DNA from 2 places in the Streptomyces sp. NBC_00285 genome. Region 1 is predicted to be linked to the other one. Evidence: predicted binding sites of a transcription regulator. Region 1 holds the regulator's gene; the other holds the start of a gene.
What was found. Region 1 encodes HrcA, which represses chaperone genes, less so after heat shock. Its sites were predicted from a motif close to TTNGCACTCNGNNNNNCNGAGTGCNAA; they were not measured.
Positions count from the first base shown of each region.

Region 2: groL (chaperonin GroEL) is a predicted target of HrcA. The motif match lies at 4,195-4,221, and genes of this name have one in related genera.

Region 1 covers NZ_CP108055.1:3,856,636-3,867,258, forward strand. The annotation lists gene OHT57_RS17890 (S41 family peptidase) at 1-451, opposite strand, end outside; gene OHT57_RS17895 (hypothetical protein) at 497-1,030, opposite strand; gene OHT57_RS17900 (hypothetical protein) at 1,112-1,501, shown strand; gene OHT57_RS17905 (VOC family protein) at 1,443-1,835, opposite strand; gene OHT57_RS17910 (16S rRNA (uracil(1498)-N(3))-methyltransferase) at 1,852-2,613, opposite strand; gene OHT57_RS17915 (nitronate monooxygenase) at 2,610-3,686, opposite strand; gene dnaJ (molecular chaperone DnaJ) at 3,875-5,014, opposite strand; gene hrcA (heat-inducible transcriptional repressor HrcA) at 5,015-6,031, opposite strand; gene OHT57_RS17930 (MBL fold metallo-hydrolase) at 6,382-7,110, shown strand; gene OHT57_RS17935 (DUF3097 domain-containing protein) at 7,145-7,951, shown strand; gene hemW (radical SAM family heme chaperone HemW) at 8,134-9,366, opposite strand; gene OHT57_RS17945 (ATP-binding SpoIIE family protein phosphatase) at 9,397-10,623, opposite strand, start outside.
Region 2 covers NZ_CP108055.1:4,986,913-4,997,535, forward strand. The annotation lists gene OHT57_RS22870 (metallophosphoesterase family protein) at 1-721, opposite strand, end outside; gene OHT57_RS22875 (NADH:flavin oxidoreductase) at 845-2,002, opposite strand; gene groL (chaperonin GroEL) at 2,404-4,032, opposite strand; gene OHT57_RS22885 (cold-shock protein) at 4,521-4,727, opposite strand; gene OHT57_RS22890 (MoaD/ThiS family protein) at 5,170-5,445, opposite strand; gene thrC (threonine synthase) at 5,505-6,788, opposite strand; SAM riboswitch class I at 6,804-6,962, opposite strand; gene OHT57_RS22900 (glucosyl-3-phosphoglycerate synthase) at 7,126-8,070, shown strand; gene OHT57_RS22905 (alpha,alpha-trehalose-phosphate synthase (UDP-forming)) at 8,154-9,554, shown strand; gene otsB (trehalose-phosphatase) at 9,551-10,402, shown strand; gene OHT57_RS22915 (DUF3263 domain-containing protein) at 10,438-10,623, opposite strand, start outside.

The DNA of each region.
Region 1 (10,623 bases):
AGAGCACCACGGTCGCCGGGCCGTAGGCGACATGGCCGACCGGGCCGTACGGCAGGACGGTGCCGGGTCCGCCGTCGAGCGGCAGGGCGTGCGCCCAGCTGCGGCGCAGGCTCGCCCGGCCGTGGGTGGTGATCGCGAGGACGTCCCCGTCCGGGGTCCAGCCGCGCACCTGGGTGCGTGAACTGCCCCAGTGGGTCAGCCTCCTGACCGGTCCGCCGTCGACCGGGGCGATGTGCACCTCGGGGGCGCCTCCGTAGGGGGAGGTCCAGGCGACGGTGGTGCCGTCGGGTGAGATACGGGGGTGGGTGACGGGCACGTTGTCCGCGCTGACACGCCAGGCGCGGCCGCCGTCGAGCGGCGCGAGCCACACGTCGTCCTCGGCGGTGAAGGCCACCAACTCGCCCTGCAGATGCGGAAACCGGAGATATGCGGACGTCGCAGGCTGTGTCACCCGGTCACCCTATGCACGGGCGGTCCCCGTGCACAGCTTTTTCGATCACTTGCCGTCGGGCCAGCACTGCGGGTCCTTCTGGCACCAGATGGTCTTCGTGACCGTCACGGTGACGGTGGGGCCGGGCTGTCCCGGGTTGTTGACCGGCGGCGTGGGCGTGGCGGTGCAGTCGCCGAGGCCCTGCACGTGGAACCACTGCTTGCCGCCCACCGTGGCGGTGAGGTCGCCGCGCACACACGCACCGCTGACGGCCCGGGTCACCTTGCCCTTGACGGTGATGTCCTTGCCGTCATTCGTCTTTCCCTGGCAGTCGACGGTGGCGACGGGGTTCACACTGGCGCTGGGGGTCCGGTCGCCGTTGCCGTAGGAGGCCCGGCAGGTCAGCCATGTCACGTCGGCCTTCTGCCGGTTGAGCTCCTTGGTGACCAGCTGGTCGGTGGTGTACGAGATGGTCGCGGAGCTGACCACGCCGGCCGGGTCACAGGCGGCGACCCCGCCCACGGCCAGTACGGCACCCCCGACCACGCCCGCCACCCGCATCCCGCGCGGCCGACGCCCGTTCCGTCTCAACGCCACCATGGAGGGCAGCCTGCCACTGTCCCGCCCCGGAGGGTAGGGCGCATACGGCCACGCGCGCGCCGGTCGGGCTACGTTGGGCGGATGCGTGGAAACCGTGCGGCGAGACGGCTCGTCGTGGACGACCGGACCTACATATGGAGCCTCCGGCACAAGCACCGGGACGGCGACGTCTGCCGCGACGTGCTCCAGCTGATCCTCGACGGGGTCCGCACCCGGATCGTCTTCCGGACGGGCGAGGGCCGGGGCATCTCCGGCTGCTACGCGCTCGACGGCTTTGTGGCGACCGGCCCCGGCAGGGCGCTCAACCTGAACGAGCCCGGTACCGTACGCCGTCTGGTCGACGAGGCGACGGCCCGCGGACTCCTACCGCACGGCGGGGAGTTGGACGGCTGGGACCTGTTCGACGCAGTGCTCAGCCGCGCAGCAGCAGCCACTCCTGAAGCTCCACCAGGTTCCCCTCCGGGTCCTTGAGGTGGGCGACCCGCATCCGCTCCGTCATGGGGACCGGGCCGCGCAGCAGGGTGGCGCCGCGGGCGGTGATCTGCTCGCAGTAGGCGTCCAGTTCGTCCACGCGCAGCACCACGAGGGAGCGGTGGCCGGTGGCCGTGTCACCCAGTTCGCCGAGGACCTCCGCCATCATCGACCGGTCCTGCAGGGCGATGCCCGCCGAGCCGGTGGCGGGGCTGAACTTCTCGTACGGTCCGCCCGTCGCCCCCGACTGGGGCTTGAGGCCGAGGACGTCGGCGTAGAAGTGGTAGCAGGCGGCGAAGTCGCTGACGAGCAGGCGTACCTGGGCGAGTTCCACGGTGTTCCTCTCGGGCTCAGGACCAGCGGCCGGTACGGCCCAGCAGCAGGGCCGCGGCCGCCGTCCCGGCGGTAGATGTCCGCAACACGGTAGGTCCGAGGACATACGCCCGCGCACCCGCCTCTTCGAAAAGCGTCAACTCGTCCTTGGCGACGCCGCCTTCGGGGCCGACGACCAGCACGATCTCGCCCTCGTCGGGGAGTTCGGCGGTGGCCAGTGGCCACCTGCCGCGCTCGAAGTCGGAGTGGAGCACGGCGGCGAAGTCGGCTTCGGCGAGAAGTGCGGCAACCTGTTTCGTGGTCGCCGCGTCCGCGATCTCGGGGAAGCGGAGCCGCCTGGACTGCTTGCCGGCCTCACGGGCGGTGGCCCGCCACTTGCCGAGCGACTTCAGTCCCCGTTCGCCCTTCCACTGGGTGATGCAGCGGGCCGCCTGCCAGGGCACGACGGCGTCGACGCCGACCTCGGTCATGGTCTCGACGGCCAACTCACCGCGGTCGCCCTTGGGGAGTGCCTGGACGACGGTGATACGGGGCTGTGCGGCGGGTTGTTCGGACACCGAGTCCAGCTGGACGATCAGCCGGTCCTTGCCCTCGGTTCCGAGCACCACGCAGTCGGCCCAGCGCCCGGCGCCGTCGGTGAGAATGACGTCCTCGCCGGGCTGGAGCCGCTTCACGGAAACGGCGTGGCGCCCTTCGGGGCCGTCGAGGACGTACCGTCCGCCGCTGCCCGGCTCGGTCTGCTCGACGAAGCGCTCGACGACGAACACCGGTGCGGTCATCGCAGGTCCCCCTTGGCCGACAACGCTGTCCTGGCGTCCGCGAGTTCGGCCGCGAGGAGCTCCACGAGCTGTCCGGCCGGCAGTTCGCGTGCCATCCGGTGTCCCTGTCCGGCCCACAGCGACATGCCCTGCGCGTCCTTGGCCTTGGCGGCGGCCTTTCGCAGGGGCGTGGTGAGGTGGTGGATCTCGGGGTAGGCGGCGGGGGCGTAGGGGCCGTGCTCGCGCATGAAGCGGTTGACCAGACCGCGGGCGGGGCGGCCGGAGAAGGCGCGGGTCAACTCGGTGCGCACGTAGAGGGGGTTGGTCAGCGCCTGCTTGTGCACGTCGTGGGCGCCGGACTCGTGTGTGGCGAGGAACGCCGTGCCGAGCTGGGCCGCGTCGGCTCCGGCGGCGAGGACGGCGGCGATCTGGCTGCCGCGCATGATGCCGCCGGCGGCGACGATCGGAAGGGTCACCGTCTCGCGTATCTGGGCGACGAGGGACAGCAGGCCGAGGCCGGAGTCGTCCTGCTCGGGGATGTCCCGGTGGGTGCCCTGGTGACCGCCGGCCTCCACGCCCTGGGCGATCACGGCGTCGGCGCCCGCGTACTGCACGGCGAGGGCCTCTTCGGGGGTGGTCGCGGTGACGAGGGTGAAGGTGCCGGCCCGGCGCAGCGTCTGAAGGGCCTCACCACTCGGGATGCCGAAGTGGAAGGAGGCCACCTTGACCGGGTTGTCGAGCAGGACGGCGAACTTGGCGTCGTAGCCGTCGTCACGTCCGCTGTCGGGGTCGCCGAGCTCGGTCTCGTACCAGGTGGCCTCGCCGGCCAGCTGGTGGGCGTAGACCTCGACGGCGGCCGGGTCCGCGGACTCCGGCTGCGGCATGAAGAGGTTGACGCCGAAGGGCCGTCCGGTGAGCCCCCGAAGCTGCTTGATCTCCTGGTACATCCCGTCGGCCGTCTTGTGTCCGGCGGCGAGGAACCCGAGCCCGCCCGCGTCGGACACGGCGGCGGCGAGCCGCGGCACGGAGACGCCGCCCGCCATGGGCGCCTGCACGATCGGGTGAGGGAAGAGATCGGTCAGTGCGGAGGACATGACGGCATGTTGTCACGTCCTCCGGACAAGTCCGAATCCGGCCTTCGACCCGGCGAGGACCACCGGAGCGCCGGTCGACGACCGGCGGATTCCGGCCCGTCCGGCGTCCGGGGCAAGGCCGTTCGGGCCGAGAGAAGCCGAGGGAGGCCGGCCGCCGGGGCCCCGGCGGCCGTCCCACGGCTCATGGCTCACGCGCGACCGTTGAACGCGTCCTTCAGCCGGGAGAACAAGCCCTGCTGTCCGGGCTGGAACTGCCCGGTGGGCCGCTCCTCGCCCCGCAGCTTGGCCAGCTCGCGCAGCAGCCGCTCCTGCTCGGGGTCGAGCTTGTTCGGCGTCTGGACCTCGACGTGCACGATGAGGTCGCCCCGGCCGCCGCCGCGCAGGTGCGTGACGCCCCGGCTGTGCAGGGGGATCGACTGGCCGGACTGGGTGCCCGGTCGGATGTCGACCTCCTCCATGCCGTCGAGGGTCTCCAGCGGGACCTTGGTGCCGAGGGAGGCCGCGGTCATCGGGAGGGTGACCGTGCAGTGCAGGTCGTCGCCGCGCCGCTGGAACTGCGAGTGCGGCAGCTCGTGGATCTCGACGTACAGGTCACCGGCGGGACCGCCGCCGGGGCCGACCTCGCCCTCACCGGCGAGCTGGATCCGGGTGCCGTTGTCGACACCGGCCGGGATCTTGACCGTCAGCGTCCGGCGCGAGCGGACCCGGCCGTCGCCGGCGCACTCGGGGCACGGGGTCGGGACGACGGTGCCGAAGCCCTGGCACTGCGGGCACGGCCGCGAGGTCATGACCTGGCCGAGGAAGGACCGCGTCACCTGCGACACCTCACCGCGGCCGCGGCACATGTCACACGTCTGCGCGGAGGTGCCCGGCGCCGCGCCCTCACCGCTGCAGGTGGTGCAGACGATCGCCGTGTCGACCTGGATGTCCTTCGTCGTGCCGAAGGCCGCCTCGTCGAGCTCGATCTCCAGCCGGATCATGGCGTCCTGGCCGCGCCGGGTGCGTGAGCGCGGACCCCGCTGCGACGCCGTACCGAAGAACGCGTCCATGATGTCCGAGAAGTTCCCGAACCCGCCGGCTCCGAAGCCGCCCGCGCCGCCGCCGCCCGCCTGCGAGAGCGGGTCGCCGCCGAGGTCGTAGACCTGCTTCTTCTGCGGGTCCGACAGCACCTCGTAGGCGGCGTTGATCTCCTTGAACCGCTCCTGGGTCTTCGGATCCGGGTTGACGTCCGGGTGCAGCTCGCGAGCGAGCCGACGGAACGCCTTCTTGATCTCTTCCTGCGACGCGTCGCGGCGCACGCCGAGAACGGCGTAGTAGTCCGTGGCCACTTACGACTCCGCCAGGATCTGTCCGACGTACCGTGCCACTGCGCGTACCGCTCCCATCGTTCCCGGGTAATCCATGCGGGTCGGTCCGACCACGCCGAGCTTGGCGACCGCCTCGTTGCCCGAACCGTAGCCGACCGACACCACTGAAGTGGAGTTGAGTCCCTCGTAGGCGTTCTCGTGACCGATGCGTACGGTCATGCCCGAATCTCCGGCCTCACCAAGGAGTTTGAGGAGGACGACCTGCTCCTCCAGAGCCTCCAGGACGGGCCGGATGGTGAGGGGAAAGTCATGTCCGAAGCGGGTGAGATTGGCGGTGCCGCCGATCATCAGCCGCTCCTCGTTCTCCTCGACGAGCGTCTCCAAAAGAGTGGAGAGCACCGTGGTGACGGTACCCCGGTCCTCGCCGTCGAACCCCTCCGGCAGGTCCTCGACCAGCCGGGGCACATCGGCGAACCGCCGCCCCGCGACCCGGCTGTTGAGCCGCGCCCGCAGATCGGCGAGCGAGGCCTCCCCGAAGGGCGCCGGGCAGTCGACCATGCGCTGCTCGACCCGGCCGGTGTCCGTGATCAGCACGAGCATCACGCGCGCGGGGGCGAGTGACAGCAGTTCCACGTGCCGCACGGTCGAGCGGGTCAGTGAGGGGTACTGCACGACGGCGACCTGCCGCGTGAGCTGCGCGAGCAGCCGCACGGTCCGCGCCACCACGTCGTCGAGGTCGACGGCGCCGTCGAGGAAGTTCTGGATGGCGCGCCGCTCGGGCGCGGTCATCGGCTTGACGCCGGCCAGCTTGTCGACGAAGAGGCGGTACCCCTTGTCCGTGGGGATCCGCCCGGCACTGGTGTGCGGCTGGGCGATGAACCCCTCGTCCTCCAGGGCCGCCATGTCGTTACGGACGGTCGCCGGGGACACTCCGAGGTTGTGCCGCTCGGTCAGGGCCTTCGACCCGACCGGCTCCTCGGTGCCGACATAATCCTGGACGATGGCGCGCAGCACCTGGAGCCTGCGTTCACTCAGCATCGCGCACACCTCCAGAAGTCGATCCCTCGTCGCCTCGCCTGGCACTCTGTCCGTCCGAGTGCCAGCGCTCCCGGGCCAGTGTACGGCGGTGGGGTACTCCCAGGGCAAGGCTGGTCCCGGCAGGACCGCTTGGACCGGCAGGGCCCGTCCGGCGGATCAGGCCGACTTTCAGGGGCGACGCCCCATACGTGCAGGTGGGCGGGGGCGATGGGGGTGCCTCCCGCGCAAGGTCGATTCGAGCGCGGGGGCGTGCCGCTGCACGCCGGAGGAGGGAGTCGACGCGGAGCTCCGGCGAGTGCCGACAACGCGGCCGCCTGCACGAACCGCCGGACAGGGCCTAGCGTCGCGGTATGACGGTGACTTGGGAAGAGCTCGGGTGGGAGCGGGTCGCGGCCGGGGTGGGGCGGTGCCGGCTGCCCGGCTGGGACTGCACGGCGGGCCTGGTGATCGGCGAGGGCACGGCCCTGTTGATCGATTCCGGCTCCGGTCTCGCGGAGGGCGTCCGCCTGCGCGCACAGGCCGAGGAACTCGCCGGTCACCGTGTGACCCATCTCGCGCTCACCCACCCCCACTTCGACCATGTCTTCGGCGCGGCGGCGTTCGCGGGGGCGGAGGTGTTCGGCGCGGTGGGTGTGGAGACGGTGCTGGCGGGGCGCCTCGGCCGCGCGGAACTGCGGGCGGACGCGGTACGCAACGGCCTGGATGCCTCGTCGGCGGACGAGGCGGTGGACGCGCTCGTCTCCCCGGGGCATCACGTCAGTGGTGAGTGGACGCTCGACATGGGCGGCGGCCGGCAGGTCCTGCTGGCGAACGTCGGACCCGGCCACACGGCCCACGACCTCGCGGTCCTCGTCCCCGGTTCACCGGAGGTGGTGTTCTGCGGCGACCTGGTCGAGGAGTCGGGCGAACCGCAGGCGGGGCCGGACGCCGTACCGACGCGCTGGCCCGACGCGCTGGACCGGCTGCTGGCGCTGGGCGGCGAGGACGCGCTGTACGTGCCCGGTCACGGAGCGGTGGTGGACGCGGCGTTCGTACGGGCCCAGCGGGACGCGCTGGCGGCGCGCTTCGGCGTGTCGTGAGGACTCCCGGGCCGCTTCTCCTATCGTCATCCGAATGCGCCAGTACTCCGCCGACCTGACCCCTCCGTGGAAGAAGCCCAAGCCGGTGCCGGAGGTGCCCGCCGATCCCGGTCTGGTGGTCGAGGAGCCGGGCACCGGCTTCTGCGGCGCGGTGATCCGCTGCGAGGCGGGCACGGTGACCCTGGAGGACCGTTTCGGCAAGCACCGGGTGTTCCCGCTGGAGCCCCGCGGTTTCCTGCTGGAGGGCCGGGTGGTGACCCTGGTCCGGCCCGCGGCCGCGGCTCCCGTACGACCCTCACGGACCGCCTCCGGTTCGGTCGCCGTGCCCGGCGCACGCGCGCGCGTGGCCCGCGCCGGCCGGATCTACGTCGAGGGCCGCCACGACGCGGAACTGGTGGAGCGGGTCTGGGGCGACGACCTGCGCATCGAGGGCGTGGTCGTGGAGTACCTGGAGGGCGTGGACGACCTCCCGTCGATCGTGGCCGAATTCGCGCCGGGGCCGGACGCCCGGCTGGGTGTGCTGGTGGACCACCTGGTGCCGGGCAGCAAGGAGTCCCGGATCGCCGCGTCGGTGACCAGCGAACACGCGCTGGTCGTCGGCCACCCGTACATCGACATCTGGGCGGCGGTGAAGCCGTCGTCCCTGGGCATCGAGGCGTGGCCCGAAGTCCCCCGCGGTCAGGACTGGAAGACGGGAGTGTGCCGGGCGCTGGGCTGGCCGTCGGAGAACACGGGCGCGGTGTGGCAGGCGATCCTGAAGCGGGTGAACTCGTACAAGGACCTGGAGCCGGAGCTGCTGGGGCGGGTGGAGGAGCTGATCGACTTCGTCACGGCGCCGTAGCGAATACGCGCGGCGAGTCTGCGGGCGGGTCGCGCAGCCGCCGCGCCCCTTGGGTGGGTGCAGCTGCGTCTGCGTGCGACTGACCGCAGCCGCAACCTGCTCAGGGGCGCGAGGAACTGCGCGACCAGCCACAACGAACCCGTAGCCGCCGCACAACCCGACGCGCCACCCCCACCAGGCCCCTAATCCACCAGATCCCGAACCACCGCATCCGCCAGCAACCGCCCCCGCAGCGTCAGCACACCCTGCCCCTCCCCATACGGCCCCGCCTCCAGCAGCCCCTCCCCCAGCGCCCTGCGGGAAGCCGCCAGCCCCGCCTCCCGCAGCAGCGACAACGGCACGCCCTCCCGCAACCGCAGCTCCAGCAGGATCCGCTCGACCCTGCGGTCCTCCTCGGACAGCAGCTCCCGCCCCGCCCCCGGCGACCGCCCCGCGGCCAGCGCACCCGCGTACGCCCCGGGGTGCTTCACGTTCCACCACCGCACCCCGCCCACGTGCGAGTGCGCCCCGGGCCCGGCGCCCCACCAGTCCGCCCCGCGCCAGTACAGCTCGTTGTGCAGACACCGGCCCGCGTCCGAGGTGGCCCAGTTGGACACCTCGTACCAGTCGAACCCGGCGCCCGACAGCACGTCCTCCGCGATCAGGTACCGGTCCGCGTGGACGTCGTCGTCGGTCATCGGGACCTCGCCCCGGCGGATACGGCGAGCCAGCTGGGTGCCCTCCTCGACGATCAGTGCGTACGCCGACACATGGTCCGGTCCGGCCCCGATCGCCGCCTCCAGGGAGGCCCGCCAGTCGTCGTCGGACTCCCCCGGGGTGCCGTAGATCAGGTCCAGGTTCACGTGGTCGAAGCCCGCTGCTCGGGCCTCCGCCACGCAGGCCTCGGGCCGCCCCGGCGTGTGCGTGCGGTCCAGGACCTTCAGCACGTGCTGCTTCGCGCTCTGCATGCCGAAGGACACCCGGTTGAAGCCGCCCTCCCGCAGAGCGGCCAGATACGCCGGGTCCACCGACTCCGGGTTCGCCTCGGTCGTCACCTCCGCGTCCGCCGCGAGCCCGAACTCGTCGCGGATCGCCCCCAGCATCCGTACGAGGTCCCCGGCGGCCAGCAGGGTCGGCGTGCCGCCGCCCACGAACACCGTGCGGACCGGCCGCGGATCGTCGCCGAGGACCTTCCGGGCGAGCCGGATCTCGTCGATCAGGGTGTCCGCGTAGTTGTCGCGGGAGGCCAGCACCCCGCCCGAGCCGCGCAGCTCGGTCGCGGTGTAGGTGTTGAAGTCGCAGTAGCCGCAGCGGGTCGCGCAGTACGGGACGTGCAGATAGAAGCCGAGGGGACGGTCGGTGGATCCGGCGAGCGCGGACGCGGGGAGTGAGCCGTCGTCGGGAACGGGTTCGCCGTCGGGGAGTGCGGAAGGCATGCCCTCCATTGTCCAGCACCCGGCCGGGGGCTACTCCGCCTGCAGCACCAGCAGCGCCAGGTCGTCCTCCGGCGGCCGCGCACCGAACTCGTGCACCAGCCGTCTGATCCGCTCCGCGATCAGCTCGGCGTCCAGCCCCGCGCATCCCGCCAGCGCCTGGGCGAGCCCGTCCTCGTCGTCGAACTGCCGGGGGCCTCTGCGCCGCTCGGTCACCCCGTCGGTGACGCACAGCAGGCTGTCGCCGGGGCGCAGCTCGAAGGTCTCGCTGGTGTACGTCTCGTCCTCGACGACCCCGATGAGGGTCTGCGGCCGCGCGACCGTACGGACCGTGCCGTCCGCCCCGAGGAGCAGCGGCAGCGGGTGTCCGGCGGAGGCGAGAGTGCAGCGCACTCCGCCGTCGAAGGGGACGAGCTCGCCGTAGAGGAGGGACAGGAAGCGGGTCTGCGGGCCGTCGCCGGGGTTCACGGGGCGTCCGCCCGCGGCGGCCAGGGCCCGCGCCGCCGCGTCCGCGGTCTCCGTCGCGTCGTCGAGGAGCAGCTGGTTGAGGCGGTCCAGTACGTCGGCGACGCGATAGCCCTCGCGGGCCAGCAGCCGCAGCCAGGGCCGGGCCAGCCCGACGACCACGGCGGCCTCGGGACCCTTGCCCTGGACGTCGCCGAGGGCGAAGCACCAGCGGCCTTCGTCGGCCGGGAAGAGGTCGTAGAAGTCGCCGCTGGGCCCGCCCTTGTCGCACGGCTCGTACACCAGGGCGCTGCGCATCCCGGGGATCTCGGCGACCGCGCCGGGCAGCAGACCGCGCTGGAGCACCGCACTGATGGTGGCTTGCCGGGCGTACTGGCGGGCCGCGCCGATGGCGAGCGCCACCCGGCGGCTGAGGTCCTCGACGAGCCCGGTGATCTCGTCGGGGAAGGAGAGCAGCCCGGCCCGGCCGATGACCAGGGTGCCCAGCGGGCGGCCGCCGGCGGTGAGGCGGTAGGCGAGCGCGGAGCCGTGGGTGCCGTGCGGGCCGAGCGCCTCGCCGGGCCAGGGAAACGGCGCGGGCCCGGACCGGTCCATGGCGAAGGGGCTCGGCGGCTCCTTCTCCAGAGCGCGCCGCAGCTCGTCGATCCGGGCCTCGGCGCCGTGCCACACCCGGGCCAGCCGGGGTCCGGGCGCGGCGCCCTCGCCTCGGCCAGGCGCGTTCTCGGCCCCGCCGGGGCTCGGGGATCCCCAGCGTCCGGCGACCTCGTCCTCCAGCCACACCGCACACCAGTCGGC
Region 2 (10,623 bases), 1.1 Mb from region 1:
CGCCGCGCACCGCGCGTTCGGTGCCGTACGGCGTCGTCAGGTCGATGCGGTTGACCACCCCCGGTGTCACCCACACCGGCACCGACTCCAGCATCCCGAAGAGCTGGAGATGGAAGTGACCGGTCAGGACGACCCGTACGTCACTCCCCCGGATCGCCTCCGCCAACTCCCCGGGGTTGAGCAGCCCGAAGACCTGCTGGGTCACGGACAGGCCGAGGCTGAGAGGCGGATGGTGGAAGGCGAGTACCGTGCCGTGCTCGGCCGGTGTCCTCAACACCTCGCGCAACCAGTCCAGTTGGGCCTCGGTGAACCGCCCGTACACCTTGCCCGGCACGAGCGAGTCCAGCGTGACGAAGCGGTGGCCGCCGACCGTGCTCACCGCGGCCCGCTCCGAGTCCCCGGTCTCCAGAACCGACTGCGGCTGCGCGTGCCCGCTGCCCAGCACCTTGCCGAAGGCCTCGCGCTCGTCGTGGTTGCCGGTCGTGTAGAAGACGGGAGCGCCGTGCGGCCGGGCGAACTCACCGACGAGTTCCCGCACCGTCGTATAGGCCTCCACCGCCCCGTCGTCGGCGATGTCCCCGGTGACGACGACCGCGTCGACGTCCCGCACATGCCGCAGCTCGGTGAGCATCAGCCGCAGTGAGTCGGTGGCGTTGACGCCGTTCCCGTTGGGGGCGTCGACGCTCTCCACGTGGGTGTCCGAGAGATGAATGATCCGCATGTCCCGCCACGCTAGCCGGAGTCGACCACCACAACCAGGCCGCCCGCCCGGCCGACGGGAGGTGGGGGCGGCCCCGAAGGACACCACCCCCACCTCCTCACCTCGGGCCGGACGGCCGACCGGTCAGCTCAGGGACTTCAGCGCGGACGCGTCGTACGGCTTCAGCTCGTCGTGGTGCCCCGCGAGGACCTTCGCCGCCCACTGCGGGTCCTGGAGCAGCGCCCGTCCGACGGCCACCATGTCGAACTCCTCCCGCTCCAGGGCGTCGAGGAGGTCGTCGATGCCCTTGAGCGGGGCGCCCTCGCCGGCGAAGCCACGGAGGAAGTCCCCGTCGAGCCCGACCGAGCCCACGGTGATGGTGGTCCGGCCCGTCAGCTTCTTCGTCCAGCCCGCGAGGTTGAGGTCGGAACCCTCGAACTCCGGGATCCAGTAACGGCGCGTGGAGGCGTGGAACGCGTCGACACCGGCCGCGGCGAGCGGCGCGAGGATCGCCTCCAGCTCCTGAGGCGTCTCGGCGAGCCGCGCCCGGTAGGCCTCCTGCTTCCACTGCGAGTACCGGAAGATGATCGGGAACTCCGCCGACACCGTCTCCCGTACGGCCGCCACGATCTCCGCCGCAAACTTCGTACGGGCGACGGGGTCACCGCCGTAGGCGTCGCCGCGGCGGTTCGTGCCCGCCCACAGGAACTGGTCGAGCAGGTAGCCGTGGGCGCCGTGCAGTTCCACGCCGTCGAAGCCGATGCGCTCGGCGGCGGCCGCGGCCTCGGCGAACGCGCCGATGACGTCGTCCAGGTCGCGCTGGGTCATCGCCTTGCCGGTGGGCTCCTCGGCTCCGAGGCGCAGGCCGGAGGGGCCGACGGCGGGTGCGTCGGCGTAGGGCGGCTCGCCCTGGCTGCGGACCATGCCGATGTGCCACAGCTGCGGAACGATGGTGCCGCCCGCCGCGTGCACCTGCTCGGCGACCTTCGCCCAGCCGGCCAGCTGCTCCTCGCCGTGGAACCGCGGGACGCTGTCGCTCTGGCCGGCCGAGTCGTGGCCGACGTACGTGCCCTCGGTGACGACCAGGCCGACTCCGGCGGCCGCGCGGCGGGAGTAGTACGACGCCACGTCGTCGCCGGGGACGCCGCCCGGGGAGAACATCCGGGTCATGGGCGCCATGGCGATGCGGTTCGGGACGGTCAGGCCGTTGATCGTGACCGGCCGGGAGAGGATCTCGGCGGCACGGGAGGCGGCTCCGGAGGCAGCGGTGGAGGCGGCCGGGGATGTGGCGGGGGCGGTCACGCGAGGCACTCCTGTGGGGACGGGCGACAGGTGGGATACCCGTCGGTATGTGCAACGTACATACGCGGCAACCGCCGCGTACAGCGCACGCATTCCGCTCAGCGGCCCAACGCCCTGTGATCCTGGCCACTGGCCACCGGCATGGCAGAAGCCCGCCCCACACACAGTGGGACGGGCTTCGTGTCGAGCGCCGGGCAGGCCTTGCACCTGCATCTCCCCGCAGGAAGCGGGGCGTCTTTCCTTGGACCACCAACGCGTAGTCGGACGACGGGAGTTCACGTCGACCGGCTCTTGATCAGCATAGCGCAATAAAACACCGGGGGCGGCCACCCCCTGTCTCCAGGAAGTGCCGCCCCCGGCAAGGACGTTGATCAACCGTCGGGCCCTGGGGCCCGGGTCGATCAGAAGTCCATGTCACCGCCCGGCATGCCGCCACCGGCGCCCGCGCCGGCACCGGCCTTTTCGGGCTTGTCGGCGATGACGGCCTCGGTGGTGAGGAAGAGCGCGGCGATGGAGGCCGCGTTCTGGAGCGCGGAGCGCGTGACCTTCGCCGGGTCGATGATGCCCTCGGCGATCATGTCGACGTACTCACCGGTCGCGGCGTTCAGGCCGTGACCGATCGGGAGGTTGCGGACCTTCTCGACGATGACGCCACCCTCGAGACCACCGTTGATGGCGATCTGCTTGAGCGGGGCCTCCAGGGCGAGCCTCACGGCGTTGGCGCCGGTCGCCTCGTCACCGGACAGGTCCAGCTTCTCGAAGACGCTGGAGGCCTGGATGAGCGCGACGCCGCCACCGGCGACGATGCCCTCTTCGACGGCCGCCTTGGCGTTGCGCACGGCGTCCTCGATGCGGTGCTTGCGCTCCTTGAGCTCGACCTCGGTCGCGGCACCGGCCTTGATGACGGCGACGCCACCGGCGAGCTTCGCCAGGCGCTCCTGGAGCTTCTCGCGGTCGTAGTCCGAGTCGCTGTTCTCGATCTCGGCGCGGATCTGGTTGACCCGGCCCTGAACCTGCTCGGAGGAGCCGGCACCGTCGACGATGGTGGTCTCGTCCTTGGTGATGACGACCTTGCGGGCACGGCCCAGGAGGTCGATGGAGGTGTTCTCGAGCTTGAGCCCGACCTCCTCGGAGATGACCTCGCCACCGGTGAGGATGGCGATGTCGTTCAGCATCGCCTTGCGGCGGTCGCCGAAGCCCGGGGCCTTGACGGCGACGGACTTGAAGGTGCCGCGGATCTTGTTGACGACCAGGGTCGACAGGGCCTCGCCCTCGACGTCCTCGGCGATGATCAGCAGCGGCTTGCCCGACTGCATGACCTTCTCCAGAAGCGGGAGCAGGTCCTTGACGGAGCCGATCTTGGAGTTGGCGATCAGGATGTAGGGGTCGTCGAGCGACGCCTCCATCCGCTCCATGTCGGTGGCGAAGTACGCCGAGATGTAGCCCTTGTCGAAGCGCATACCCTCGGTGAGCTCAAGCTCAAGACCGAAGGTCTGGGACTCCTCGACGGTGATGACGCCTTCCTTGCCGACCTTGTCCATCGCCTCGGCGATGAGCTCGCCGATCTGGGTGTCGGCGGCGGAGATGGAGGCCGTCGAAGCGATCTGCTCCTTGGTCTCGACATCCTTGGCCTGCTCGAGCAGGGCGGCGGAGACGGCCTCGACGGCCTTCTCGATACCGCGCTTGAGGGCCATCGGGTTGGCACCGGCGGCTACGTTGCGCAGGCCTTCCTTGACGAGGGCCTGGGCGAGCACGGTCGCGGTGGTCGTACCGTCGCCGGCGACGTCGTCCGTCTTCTTGGCGACTTCCTTGACCAGCTCGGCGCCGATCTTCTCGTACGGGTCCTCGAGCTCGATCTCCTTGGCGATGGAGACACCATCGTTGGTGATCGTGGGGGCGCCCCACTTCTTCTCGAGGACGACGTTGCGGCCCTTGGGGCCGAGCGTCACCTTGACGGCGTCCGCGAGCTGGTTCATGCCGCGCTCGAGGCCGCGCCGCGCCTCCTCGTCGAACGCGATGATCTTGGCCATGTGAAGTGGTCCCTCCAGGACTGGGGGTGATTCCTTCGGACCGCGCCCGCGCCCGCGACGGACGGCTCACCTGCCTGTGGGTTCCTTCCCCACCCGGCTTGCGGGCCTCACCGACCCGGTCCTTCGTTGTCACTCTCACCTTCAGAGTGCTAACGCCAATGATTAGCACTCGGCATGGTCGAGTGCAAGCGCCTCTCAGGGATCGGCCCCCTTCACGAACCCCGAGCCGCCGGACCGAGGACACCCCATCCACCACACCCGGCACGGATCGCCTCAGGCGAAAAAGGGGCGCGGGGAACTGCGCAAAACGCCCGCCCCCACCGACCCCGCACAGGCCACCGAACCGCACAGGCCACCGAACCCGCACCACAACCCGCCCGACCGCCGGAGGCGCGCGCATGCCGGAGGGCCCGTACCCATGACTCCCCATGGGTACGAGCCCTCCGAACGAGAACGAAGAACGACGCTGTTGTTACCCGGCGCGTGCTTCAGCCTGTCGCGAGACGAACCATGTCCGCCTGCGGCCCCTTCTGACCCTGCGAGATCTCGAATTCGACCCGCTGGCCCTCTTCAAGGGTGCGGTAACCGTCCATCTGGATCGCGCTGTAGTGGACGAATACATCCGCACCACCGTCGACCGCGATGAAGCCGTACCCCTTCTCCGCGTTGAACCACTTGACGGTGCCCTGAGCCATGCCTAACTCCCCTATTACTGGCCCTTGCACGGATCCGCACTTCGCGGATCCGGGTCAGACCTCACCCCCCAGATGGTTGGGGGCGTGCGCCGGAACGCGTCGACCGCGGCTGAATGTATCTGTCCAACTGCCGTCTGCAACAGGTCAATCGGACGAGAATTCTGGACGGAAGGGGTCCGGAATGTAGCGAGAATTCGCCTGACTTCGGGGCAAATCGGGCCCCACAAAGGACGCAAAAGGCACATAAGTCGCGCACACTTTGGCTACTTCTCATCGCCCGAGAAGCAAGAACTCATATGCGTGCGACATGAAGAGAGCCGCAGCTTCCCCAACTGTACCGCGCTCAACCATAGAGAATTGCCCCCTCCGCTTCTTCGCGGAGAGGGCAATCAGATGAACACTCGGTCATTTCCATTACCGACGGTAATGACCGGTCATACGGTCACCCTCCGGCGACGGCCGGAATGATGGAGACGCCGGCCCCGTCGGGCGTCGTCGTCTCCAGGCCCTGCTCGAACCGCACGTCGTCGTCGTTCACGTACACATTGACGAACCGCCGCAGCTTGCCCTGGTCGTCCAGGACGCGGGCCGCGATACCGGTGTGGTTCTTCTCCAGATCCGCGATGACCTCGGCGAGGGTCGTACCCTCGGCCTGCACCTCGGCCTGTCCGCCGGTGTAGGTACGCAGGATGGTGGGGATGCGGACGGAAACGCTCATGTTCAAGACCTCCGGTCGGGTATCGCACCTAGTGGCGCGGGGCGCGGGGAACTGCGCGACTACGCGAGACCAGCCTCGCGGAACGAGTCCAGGTTGGGACGGATCGTGGCGGTGAGACCCGTACCCGCGACCGCGTCCAGCGTCTTCAGACCGTCACCGGTGTTCAGCACGACGGTCGTCAGCGAGGGATCCAGCACACCGTTCTCGATGAGCTTCTTCGCGACACCGACGGTCACCCCGCCGGCGGTCTCCGCGAAGATGCCCTCCGTGCGGGCGAGCAGCTTGATCGCGTCCACGACCTGCTCGTCATTGACGTCCTCCACCGCACCGCCGGTACGGCGCGCGATGTCCAGCACATAGGGGCCGTCCGCCGGGTTGCCGATGGCGAGGGACTTGGCGATGGTGTTCGGCTTCTGCGGCCGTACGACGTCGTGGCCCGCCTTGTACGCGACGGACACCGGCGAGCATCCCTCGGCCTGGGCGCCGAAGATCTTGTACGGCCGGTCCTCGACGAGCCCGAGCTTGATCAGCTCCTGGAGCCCCTTGTCGATCTTCGTGAGCTGCGAGCCGGAGGCGATGGGGACCACGAGCTGGTCGGGCAGCCGCCAGCCGAGCTGCTCGCAGATCTCGTACGCCAGGGTCTTGGACCCCTCCGCGTAGTACGGCCGCAGGTTGACGTTGACGAAGCCCCAGCCCTCGCCGGCCGGGTCGCCGATCAGCTCGGAGCAGAAGCGGTTCACGTCGTCGTAGTTGCCCTCGATGCCGATGAGCTCGCCGCCGTAGATCGCGGCCATGACGACCTTGCCCTGCTCCAGGTCGTGCGGGATGAACACGCAGGAGCGGAAGCCGGCCCGCGCCGCGGCGGCGCCGACCGCACCGGCGAGATTGCCGGTGGAGGAGCAGGACAGGGTGGTGAAGCCGAAGGCGCGAGCGGCCTCGATGGCCTGCGCGACGACGCGGTCCTTGAAGGAGTGCGTCGGGTTGCCGGAGTCGTCCTTGATGTACAGGCCGCCGGTGACGCCGAGCTCGCGGGCGAGGTTGTCGGCCTTGACGAGGTGGGTCCAGCCGGGGTTGATGTTGGGCTTGTCCGCGACGTCCGCGGGGACGGGCAGCAGCGGGGCGTAACGCCAGATGTTCGCCGGTCCCGCCTCGATCCGCTTGCGGAGCTCCTCGGTGTCGTAGCCGGAGAAGTCGTACGCGATCTCGAGCGGGCCGAAACACTCCTCGCAGGCGAAGACCGGGCCGAGGGGCACGCGGTGACCGCACTCGCGGCAGCTCAGAGCCGCGGCGGGACCGAGGTCTACGGTGGGATTCGTGGTGCTTGCAACAGTCTGCGCAGCCATGGAGGCGAGGCCCTTTCCTCATCTTCCTCACGACGCACTTCGCCGTGAGACGGATTTGGCACCTTCCCTAATCGGGAGCCTCGCTGCGACGATCATGAGCGATCGCTACGAGAACCGACTGGAGGGTTGCCGGGGCTTCATCGGGCCGTATCCCTCTGCCCCTCTGGATGAGCGGTATGAAGTTGTGAACGGCGGGCCATCCCGGACATGCGATGGTCATCCGCGTTGTTCAAGACTGTAACCGACGACCTGGACAGTTGAGTGGGTCGTCCGAACCGCGAGATGACTACCATCCATCAGCCGCTACCGCGGCAGGCACGCAGAGGAGCCGCGCACTGTGCTGAACGAAGTCGAGCGCTGGCTGGCCACCCGTTCCTGGTCCGTGACCGATCGCCCGCTCCACAGGATCATGGCGGCGAAACGGGGCACGGGCCGCACTGTCAGCGTCGTCCTGCCCGCGCTCAACGAGGAGGAGACGGTCGGTGACATCGTCTCCGTGATCCGTCACGACCTCATGCAGCAGGTTCCGCTGGTCGACGAGATCGTCGTCGTCGACTCGGGATCGACCGACCGTACGTCCGAGGTGGCCGCCGCGGCCGGCGCGCGGGTCGTCCACCGTGACGACATCCTCCCGCGCATCCCGGCCGTGCCCGGCAAGGGCGAGGTCCTGTGGCGCTCCCTCCTCGCCACCAGCGGGGACATCGTCTGCTTCATCGACGCCGACCTGAAGGAGTTCTCCTCGGACTTCGTCTCCGGCATCGTCGGCCCGCTGCTCACCGACCCCGAGGTCGACCTGGTCAAGGGCATGTACGACCGCCCCCTGGGTGGCGCCGCCGGACAGGGCGGCCGGGTCACCGAGCTCATGGCGCGCCCGCTGCTGAACATGCACTGGCCGCAGCTGGCCGGTTTCGTACAGCCGCTGGGCGGCGAGTACGCGGCCCGCCGAAGCCTGCTGGAACAGCTCCCGTTCCCCGTCGGCTACGGCGTCGAGCTCGGCATGCTGGTGGACTCCCTGCACCTGGTGGGCCTGGACGCCCTCGCCCAGGTCGACGTGGGCGTCCGCAAGCACCGCCACCAGGACGGCCAGGCCCTGGGCCGGATGTCCGCCGCGATCTACCGCACCGCCCAGCTCCGGCTGGCCCGCGGCCATATGATCCGGCCCTCCCTCACCCAGTTCGAGCGGGGCCGGGACGGCTTCGAACCGCGCACGTACTCCGTGGACACGGAGGAACGGCCGCCGATGGTGGAGATCGCGGAGTACGCGAAGCGGAAGGTCGCGTGACCCGAGGACGCGTTCCGTATACGGCTCCCCACTGAGCGCAACCGTACGTTTGAGCGGTTCCGGACCAGGCTAGGTTGAGGCGTATGGCTTCCACGCACGGCGCTGCTCACCAGGTGCTGGTCGCGTCCAATCGCGGCCCGGTCTCATACGAAGTGGGCGAGGACGGCTCGCTGAACGCCAAGCGGGGCGGCGGCGGACTCGTCTCCGGTCTGTCGGCGATCGGGCCGGACGCGGGCGCCCTGTGGGTGTGCTCGGCACTGTCCGACGGCGACCGCGAGGCGGTACGGCAGGGGGTCGGCGAGGACGGTGTCCGGATGCTCGCGATCCCGGCCGACGTGCACGCCGACGCGTACAACGGCATCGCGAACTCGGTGCTGTGGTTCGTCCACCACCTCCTCTACCAGACCCCGCTGGAGCCGGTCTTCGACGCGGAGTTCCGGCGGCAGTGGGCGTCGTACGAGACGTACAACCGCGCCTTCGCCGAGGCGCTCGCCGAGGAGGCGGCGCAGGGCGCGGCGGTCCTGGTGCAGGACTACCACCTGTGCCTGGTGCCGGGGATGCTGCGGGAGCTGCGCCCCGACCTGCGCATCGCCCACTTCTCGCACACGCCGTGGGCGCCGGTGGACTACTTCCGGATGCTGCCGGACGACATCGCGTCCCAGCTGCTGCGGGGCATGCTGGGCGCCGACCGGCTCGGCTTCCTCACCGGCCGCTGGGCGGACGCCTTCACGGCCTGCAGTACGGAGTTCGTGGGCGGACTCGGGGAAACCCGGATCGGGGTGCACGGCCTGGGCGCGGACGCGGACTTCCTGCGCGAGCGGTCGCACGAGCGGGACGTGAACGACCGGATGGCGGCGCTGCGCGAGGAGATCGGCGAGGGCCGCAGGACGATCGTGCGGGTGGACCGGACCGAGCTGTCGAAGAACATCGTGCGGGGACTGCTCGCCTACCGGCGGCTGCTGGAGTCACGGCCCGAGTGGTGCGAGCGGGTCGTGCATGTGGCGTTCGCGTATCCGTCGCGGCAGGACCTGTCGGTGTACCGGGACTACACGGCTGAGGTGCAGCGGCTGGCGGACGAGATCAACGACGCTTTCGGCACGGCCGGTTGGACCCCGGTCGTGCTGCACGTCAAGGACGACTTCGCACGTTCCCTCGCCGCGTACCGGCTGGCCGACGTGGCACTGGTCAATCCGATCCGGGACGGCATGAACCTGGTCGCGAAGGAGATGCCGGTGGTCTCCGACGAGGGGTGCGCGCTGGTGCTGTCGCGGGAGGCGGGGGCGTACGAGGAACTGGGCGACGACGCGATCGTGGTCAACCCCTACGACGTGGAACAGACGGCGACGGCACTGCACGAGGCCCTGACGATGCCCGCGGGCGAGCGGGCCGAACGCGCGAAGAGGCTGGCCGCGGCGGCGACGGCACTGCCGCCGGCGCAGTGGTTCCTGGACCAGTTGAACGCGCTGAACGCTCTGGACGGATGAGTATGAGCCTGCCGACGCCCAGCACCGCTGCCGGCCGGGACGGCCTCCGGGCCCTTCTCGCGGACCCCGAAAGGGCGGTGATCGGCCTCGACTTCGACGGGACGCTCGCGCCGATCGTCTCCGACCCTGAGCAGGCGCGGGCACACCCGGAGGCGGTCTCGGTCCTTGCTTCCCTGGCCCCGAAGGTGGCGTCCGTCGCGGTCGTCACCGGCCGCCCGGCCGAGGTCGCGGTCCGTTACGGCGGCTTCGCGGACGTCCCCGGGCTGGAGCACCTGACCGTGCTCGGCCACTACGGCGCGGAGCGCTGGGACGCGGCGACGGGCAAGGTCACGGCCCCGGAACCGCACCCGGGCGTGGCCGCGGTCCGCGCCGGGCTGCCGGCCCTCCTCGACGGCACGGGCGCGTGGATCGAGGAGAAGGGCGGCCGGGCGGTGGCCGTCCACACCCGCCGGGCCCCGGACCCCCAGGCCACCTTCGACGCCCTCCGCGCCCCGCTCACGGCCCTGGCCACCGAACACGGCCTGATCGTCGAGCCGGGCCGCCTGGTCCTGGAACTCCGTCCCCCCGGCATGGACAAGGGGGTGGCACTCCTGACCCACGTCCGCGACCTGTCCGCCACGTCCGTCCTCTACGCCGGCGACGACCTGGGCGATCTCCCGGCCTTCACCGCGGTGGACGACCTCCGCGCGACCGGCACCCCGGGCCTCCTGGTCTGCAGCGGCAGCGACGAGGTGACGGAACTGAGGAAACGGGCGGACCTGGTGGTGGACGGCCCGGGGGGCGTGGTGGCCCTGCTGAGCACCCTCTTCGGCCCCTCCGGCGGCAGATCCAGCCCCTCCGGCGTTTGAGGAGCGGGGGTCCAGGGGGCAGAGCCCCCTGGCACCTACCGCTCCGACCGCCGAGCGTCCCGCACTCTCCGCAGCCGGTTCACCGTCACCGGATCGAAGGCCAGGGCCCGCGCGTCGTCCAGCAGCGCGTTCAGCAGTTGGTAGTAGCGAACCGGCGCCAGCCCCAGTTCCTCCCGGATCGCCCGCTCCTTCGCACCGGGCCCCGCGAAGCCACGACGCTC